DNA from 2 places in the Paraburkholderia sp. GAS41 genome. Region 1 is predicted to be linked to the other one. Evidence: riboswitches for the same ligand, from Rfam matches in the RefSeq annotation. Region 1 holds a riboswitch; the other holds the start of a gene.
What was found. Region 1 has a riboswitch for glycine ahead of gcvT (glycine cleavage system aminomethyltransferase GcvT). Riboswitches for the same ligand answer to the same signal wherever they lie in the genome.
Positions count from the first base shown of each region.

Region 2: linked by a shared signal. The riboswitch ahead of P3T43_RS17720 (D-amino acid dehydrogenase) and the one ahead of gcvT (glycine cleavage system aminomethyltransferase GcvT) in region 1 are both predicted to bind glycine.

Region 1 covers NZ_JBNDMK010000005.1:171,489-174,892, reverse strand. Annotated here, with positions in the region: gene gcvH (glycine cleavage system protein GcvH) at 1-349, opposite strand, end outside; gene gcvT (glycine cleavage system aminomethyltransferase GcvT) at 413-1,531, opposite strand; glycine riboswitch at 1,614-1,775, opposite strand; glycine riboswitch at 1,824-1,926, opposite strand; gene P3T43_RS10230 (hypothetical protein) at 2,067-2,417, opposite strand; gene P3T43_RS10225 (oxidoreductase) at 2,646-3,404, opposite strand, start outside.
Region 2 covers NZ_JBNDMK010000012.1:18,558-21,961, forward strand. Annotated here, with positions in the region: gene speB (agmatinase) at 1-494, shown strand, start outside; gene P3T43_RS17720 (D-amino acid dehydrogenase) at 573-1,805, opposite strand; glycine riboswitch at 1,847-1,960, opposite strand; gene P3T43_RS17725 (LysR family transcriptional regulator) at 2,272-3,180, shown strand; gene P3T43_RS17730 (nuclear transport factor 2 family protein) at 3,284-3,404, shown strand, end outside.

The sequences.
Region 1 (3,404 bases):
CGTCGATCAGGCGTTCTTGCGTGGCGCCGGCTGCCGGCTTGACCTTGAACAGCCAGCTTTCATACGGCGCGCTGTTGACCGAGTCGGGTGTGTCGGCCACGGCCGTGTTCGCTTCGATGATTTCGCCCGAGACCGGCGCGTAGATGTCGGAAGCGGCTTTCACGGATTCGATGACCGCGACGGTGTCGCCGGCGCTCACGGTCTTGCCCAGTGCCTGGACTTCGAAGAAGACGATGTCGCCGAGCGCTTCCTGCGCGTGGTCGGTGATGCCGACCGTCAGCGTACCGTCTGCTTCAGTGCGGACCCATTCGTGCGATTCGGTATATTTCAGATCGGCCGGGATGCTCATCGGATGCTCCTATGCGGTGGGTTCGGTAAAAATCTAAAAGAGGGGGCGCGCGCGCAACGGACGTTAAGCGGCAAGCACTTTTCCGTTGCGCACGAATGGCAGTTTTACCACGCTTGCGGGAAGGGCTTTGTCACGGATTTGCACGTGAACGATATCGCCGGGCTTCACTTCCTTCGGCACGCGGGCGAAGGCAATGGATTCCTGCATGGTGGGCGAGAACGTGCCGCTCGTGATTTCACCGTCGCCGTGCGGCGTGACCACCTTCTGATGGGCGCGCAGCACGCCGCCCGCCTTGCCGTTTTCCTTTTGCAGGATCAGGCCGACGAAAGCGCACTGGCAACCGTCTGCTTCGAGCTTCGACTTGCCGACGAAATCGCGCGGCGAAACCAGATCCACGGTCCAGGCGAGACCGGCGTCCAACGGCGAGACGTTGTCGTCCATGTCCTGGCCGTAGAGATTCATGCCGGCTTCGAGACGCAGCGTGTCGCGCGCGCCGAGACCGGCGGGGCGCACGCCCTGGCGCACCAAAGCATCCCAGAACTCGCAGACCGAAGTAGCCGGCAGGACGATTTCGAAACCGTCTTCGCCGGTGTAGCCGGTGCGGGCGATCATCAATTCACCAAACGGCGTGTTGTCGACGATGGCGGCGTTGAACGGCTTGAGCAACTCGGTCGAGGAGCGCGCGGACGGCGCGACCTGCCAGACCTTGTCGCGGGCGTTCGGGCCCTGCACGGCGACGATCGACAGATCGCGGCGCGGCGTAATGGTCAGGCCGTAGCTGCCTTCGGTATTGAGCCTGGTGAACCAGGCGATGTCCTTCTCGGCGGTGGCGGCGTTGACCACCAGGCGGAAGTGATCTTCGCTGAAGAAATAGGCGATCAGATCGTCGATCACGCCGCCGTCCGGATTCAGCAGACAGGAATAGAGCGCGCGGCCCGCCGTTTGCAGCTTGCCGACATTGTTGGCCAGCGCGTGCTCGAAGAAGGCGCGTACGCGCTCGCCGGTGAAATCGACCACGCACATGTGGGATACGTCGAACATGCCGGCGTCGGTGCGCACGGCGCGATGTTCGTCGATCTGCGAGCCGTAGTTGACGGGCATGTCCCAGCCGCCGAAATCGACCATGCGGGCATTCAGCGCGCGATGGGTGGCGTTAAGCGGGGTGTGTTTGAGTTCGGTCATCGGGGCCTCAGGCAGTCTCGCGAAACAAAAAGGCCATGCGGCTTGATCCCTCGCGGCCGGAATGCCTGCGAACGATGCCATGCATGACCCCTCTGTCCTCGATACCTGAGAGATTGCGCTGCCGTGCGGGTCTGCAAGCCTTGGCAAGCCGACCCGGTGCAACGCTCGCCCCTTCGGTGGGCAGCTTGCCTGGCTCGATGATGGTCGACGCCGGTGGCTACTGCCGCTCTCCAGAGTGCGAAAAACCAGTGCCTGATGGAAGTCCGGACCATGCCGGTATCAGACGGGTTCTTCGACGCGGTCGGTCCTTTTGCCTGAGAGTTTGCGGGTGTGCCCCTTCGGCGGTGCGGCCTGCGAAAACAACCGCGGCCAGCACGCTCTCCCGACGCGTGCGGCGAATGTACGCGAGGCCCGGAGGCTTGTCAAATGGAGGCTTCAGAGGGACGCGCGGTGGTGCGATGCACGCGGCGCACGCCAAAAAAAGGCGCGGGGAGCAACCCCGCGCCGATGCCGCAATGGCAGATTGCCGAACGGCTTATTCGCCGATTGCGCGAGCCGCGCCGTCGAGTTCCTGATTCAGCACGCGCTGTTCGTCGCTGGACAGGCCGCCGCCATGCTGGACCGCCATGTCATGGGCTTCCTGACGGATCTCGTCGAGGCGGTGATGCAGTGCGCCACCTTGCGGCGGCGGGTACACGCCCGCGTTGACGTGCGCGTCGATACGGCGGCTCAGATTGTCGGTACGGCCGTCGACTTGCCTGAGACGTTGTACGGCGATTTCGTGTGCGTCTGGACGCGGTGCCGGTGCCTGCGGCTGCGTCACCACGCAGGCCGCGAGGGAAGAAACCAGCGCGCAGCCAGCCAGCGCACGGATGAAACGTTGCATACCTGTTCTCCTTTGTGGACCGGAGGGAGCACCTTGGCGGTGGCTCCGGTCCCGTGCAATAAAGTTGCGGCGGATCGATGGTCAGATCGATACCGGATAGCAACGGCTAGCCGTGACTACCCGATGACCCGAATCGCGCAACAGATTGTAACGGAGCGCTCCTTTCGGAACTGTTGGCAGCAGTTACCGTCGTGTAAGCCGTGACTTGCGATGACTTGCGCGGCAATCTCAGCGGATTCGCTCGAATGGCAGGCGTTGTCCTTCGGCTTCGCTGCGCGCGGCCAGTTCGATGATCGTCATGACGTCGACGGCGTCCTGCGGACTGACCGGGAAACGCTCGCCGTCCTGGATCGTGGCGGCGAGCGCCTGGTAGAAGCCGACGTAGTCGCCGTCGCGAGTCGGCAAGGCGCGCTCGACTTCCTGATTGTTCGCGCCCAGCACGCGCAGCAGACCGGGCGCGTTACCGCCGGCGAAACCGGCGTCGCCCGGGCGTAGACCAGCTTTCAGCTGATCTTCCTGAGTATCCAGTTCGCCTTTGATGTAACTGCCGCGTGTGCCGTCAATCGCAAAGCGCGGCGGCGCGAGAGCGGTGAGGGCGCTGGCATGCAGCACCACTTCGAGGCCGTCGTAGCCGAGTTGCAGATGCACGTAGTCAGGCGCGCCGCCGCCGTCGCGAGCCGTTTTGACGGTGGCCGACACGGTGGCCGGCGGGCCGAACAGCGCGAGCGCCTGGTCGATCAGATGCGGGCCGAGATCGAACAGCAGGCCGCCGCCGCGCGACGCTTCTTCACGCCAGCGCGGTCGCACATCGGGACGGAAGCGGTCGAAATGCGATTCGTAATGCGTGACGCGGCCCAACTCGCCGCTCGCGAGCAGATCGCGGACGGTGAGGAAATCGCCGTCCCAGCGGCGGTTGTGAAACGGCGCGAAGGTGAGGCGGCGGGCGAGCGCCAGATTGGCGAGCGTCATGGCTTCCGTGGCGGTCAG
Region 2 (3,404 bases), on a different contig from region 1:
TCGACGCCCACTGCGACACCTGGGCCGACGACAGTCCGGACAGCCTGAATCACGGCTCGATGTTCTACAAGGCGGTGAAAGACGGCCTGATCGATCCGAAGACCTCGGTGCAGGTCGGCATCCGTACGTGGAACGACGACTTCATGGGTATCAACATCCTCGACGCGGCGTGGGTGCACGAACATGGCACGCGTGCGGCGGTGGAGCGGATCATGTCGATTGTCGGGGAACGTCCCGCGTATCTGACCTTCGATATCGATTGTCTCGATCCGGCCTTTGCACCGGGCACGGGTACGCCGGTTGCCGGCGGGTTGTCGTCGGCGCAGGGGTTGGCTATCGTGCGTGGTCTCAGTGGCGTGAACCTGATCGGCGCGGATGTCGTGGAAGTGGCGCCCGCGTACGATCAGAGCGAAATCACCGCGATTGCCGCCGCACACATAGCCTGCGACCTGCTTTGCCTATGGCGGCAACGCAAGGTCGCTGAAGCGCGTTAGCGGGTTGGGTGGGTTGGGTGGATTTAGCGGCCTTGCGGCCCGCGTCAGCCCGCGAAGAATGCTTCGCGGAGCTGACGATCAGGTTCGCGATACGCGCGTCGCCGCGATCACATCGGCTACGCCTGCGGCGGTCGCCGCCGAAAGCGTCCAGCCAAGATGCCCATGTCCGGTGTTATAGAACACACCGGGCAGGCGGCCTTTACCCACTTTCGGCAACATGCTCGGCAGCATCGGCCGTAAGCCGGCCCATGGGATCACGCGCGACGTATTGACCTGCGGAAAATGTCGGCGAGTCCATTCAGTCAGCGGCGCAATACGCTCAGCGCGAATGTCGCGATTGAAGCCGTTGATTTCAGCGGTGCCGGCCACGCGGAAGCGGTCGCTGCCGAGGCGGCTCGTGACGATCTTCGCGCTGTCGTCGAGCAGACTGACCCACGGTGCGCCGTGTTGGCTCGCGGCGTCGTCGAGACAAACCGTGATGGAATAGCCTTTGACAGGGTAGATATTGACGCGGTCGCCGAGCATCGACGCGAATTCGCGGCTCTGCACGCCGGCACAGACCACGACCTGCGCAAACGTCTGCTGAAACGGCTCGCCCGCTTGCCTCGCGTCGATGCTGAAGCTGCCTGCGCGGCCGGGCGTGATCGACGTGATCTCCGTGTCGTAACGGAATTCGACGCCAAGACGCTCGCATGCCTGCGCGAGGCCACGTGTGAACTTGTGGATGTCGCCGGTCGAATCGGACGGGGTGAAGAAGCCACCATGGAAGGCACCGTCGAGTGCCGGTTCGATCTGGCGAATATCCGCCACGCTCACCGGGTTGCGTTCGAGTCCGCCTTCGTTGAGCAGCGCGTTGACTTTAGCCGCCGCGTCGAATTCCTTGCCGGTCTTGTAGACGTGCAGAATGCCGCGCCGTTCGAGGTCGAAATCGATCTGCTCGCGCGCCGCAATCGAAAACAGATGCTCGCGCGCGGCAATCGCCAGTCGCACGGTTTCGATGGTGTTCGCACGGTAATGCGGAATCTGCCGCAAAAATTCGCCCATCCACGAATACTTGTGCCAGCTCGGCAGCGGATTGAGCAGCAGCGGTGCGTCGCGGGTCAGCATCCAGCGCAGGCCTTTGACGACGGTTGCCGTGCGGTTCCACACCTCGGCATTGCTAACCGACAACTGGCCGCCGTTGGCGAAGGAGGTTTCCATCGCGGCATAGCGGTGGCGTTCGAACACGGTAACGTTGAAGCCGCGTTGCGCGAGGGCGTAAGCGGTCGTGACGCCGGTAATGCCGGCGCCAATGATGGCGATGCTTGACATGTCATGGTCCAGAGTAAGTGAGCACGGCCGTTTCCGGCTTCCATGCCCCATCTGTCCATGTACCTGAGAGTTTCTTTTCGCGCGCATCCCGTTGCCGGGCGGGCGAAAATCCCCTTCGGTGGGCGCGTAAAGCGCCGCTCTCCAGATGTTCCCGCTGGGCGGTCCTTGTGCCTGAGAGTTTCCGGGGCGGTTGCTCCGTCGGCGCCGTCAACGCATTGCTGCGTGACAGTCTCTCCCGCGACAGCGTGTAGAACGGCGTAACGGTAGCGGTTGCCAATCATTCCGGCAAGTGATTTTTTGCGGGTTGGCAGCTCTGCGGTTTCGCTGATGCGTTCAAAGCGGGCGTGCCGCCTCGATGCAATCCGGCTGCTGCGCGATGGCGGTTCGCCCGGCATATATTTGCGCATCACGCATCAATCGTATAGCCTTGCTTCGGCATCCCGCCTCAAACCAGTTATCGGGCACCGTGAAGGATATCCTCTCCCTCAAGCTGTACACCCGCGTCGCGCGGCTCGGTAGCTTCTCGGCTGCAGCGCGCGAATTCGGGCTGTCGCAATCGCAGGTATCGCGCATCATCGCCGACCTCGAAAGCGACCTGGGGGCGCGTTTGCTGACGCGTACCACGCGAGCAGTCGTATTGACCGATGCAGGCGCCGAGTTTTTGTCGCGTCTCGACCCAATCCTCACGGCGCTCGAGGACGCCGGTCAGAGCGTGCGCGAAGGCAGCGAACTGCGTGGCATGTTGCGCATGAGCATGCCGAGCAGCGTGGCGATCCGCGAAGTGATCCCGCGTGTCGCGCCGTTTCTTGCGCGTCATCCGGAATTGCGGCTGCAGATGCTGCTGGGCGATCGTCCGCAGGATCTGGTTAGAGACGCGGTGGATGTCGCCATCCGGCTCGGAAATCTCGTCGATTCGAGCGCCACCGCAAGGCTGATGACGCACATTCAGCGGGTCATCATCGCGGCGCCTGAGTACATCGAACGTCACGGTGCGCCGGCCACGCCCGATGAGCTGAAACAGCACCGCATCGTTGGCGGACCGGCGTCGGTGGTCCCGGCGGGCTGGAAATTTTCACGCGGGGACGAGGACGTGACGGTCGAGCTCGAAGCGCATTTTTCAACCAACGAGAACGAGGGCGCGGTGGCTGCGGCGATCGCAGGGATCGGTATCACTTCCACCAGCGAATGGGCCTGCCGCCGCGAGCTTGCCGATGGCTCGCTCGTCAGGCTGCTGGTCGAATGGCAAACCGCCGACATTCCGGTGCACGCATTCTTTCCCATGGGCCGGGCCACCCGCGCTGCGGGACGCGCGGTCGTCGAATACCTCACGGCTGATTTCAGGCGCGAAGAACGCGCTGGCTCATTTCGCGTCTGACGATTCTTTTCGCACTGCCAGATGCTCGACGCGGGTAGGCGACCAGGCGCCGCCGTCAGTTGCGCCATCTATGCATCCCATACATAAAAGATAGCGAAAACCGATGGCTACCGCCGTCGGCATTCCGCCGTTATCTTTCTCTTCACCACGCCGCCAGAAGGGAAGTGAAACGACAACGACACGCTCCGTCCATGAGCCTCGCCAATCTCAGACTTCCGCCGGGC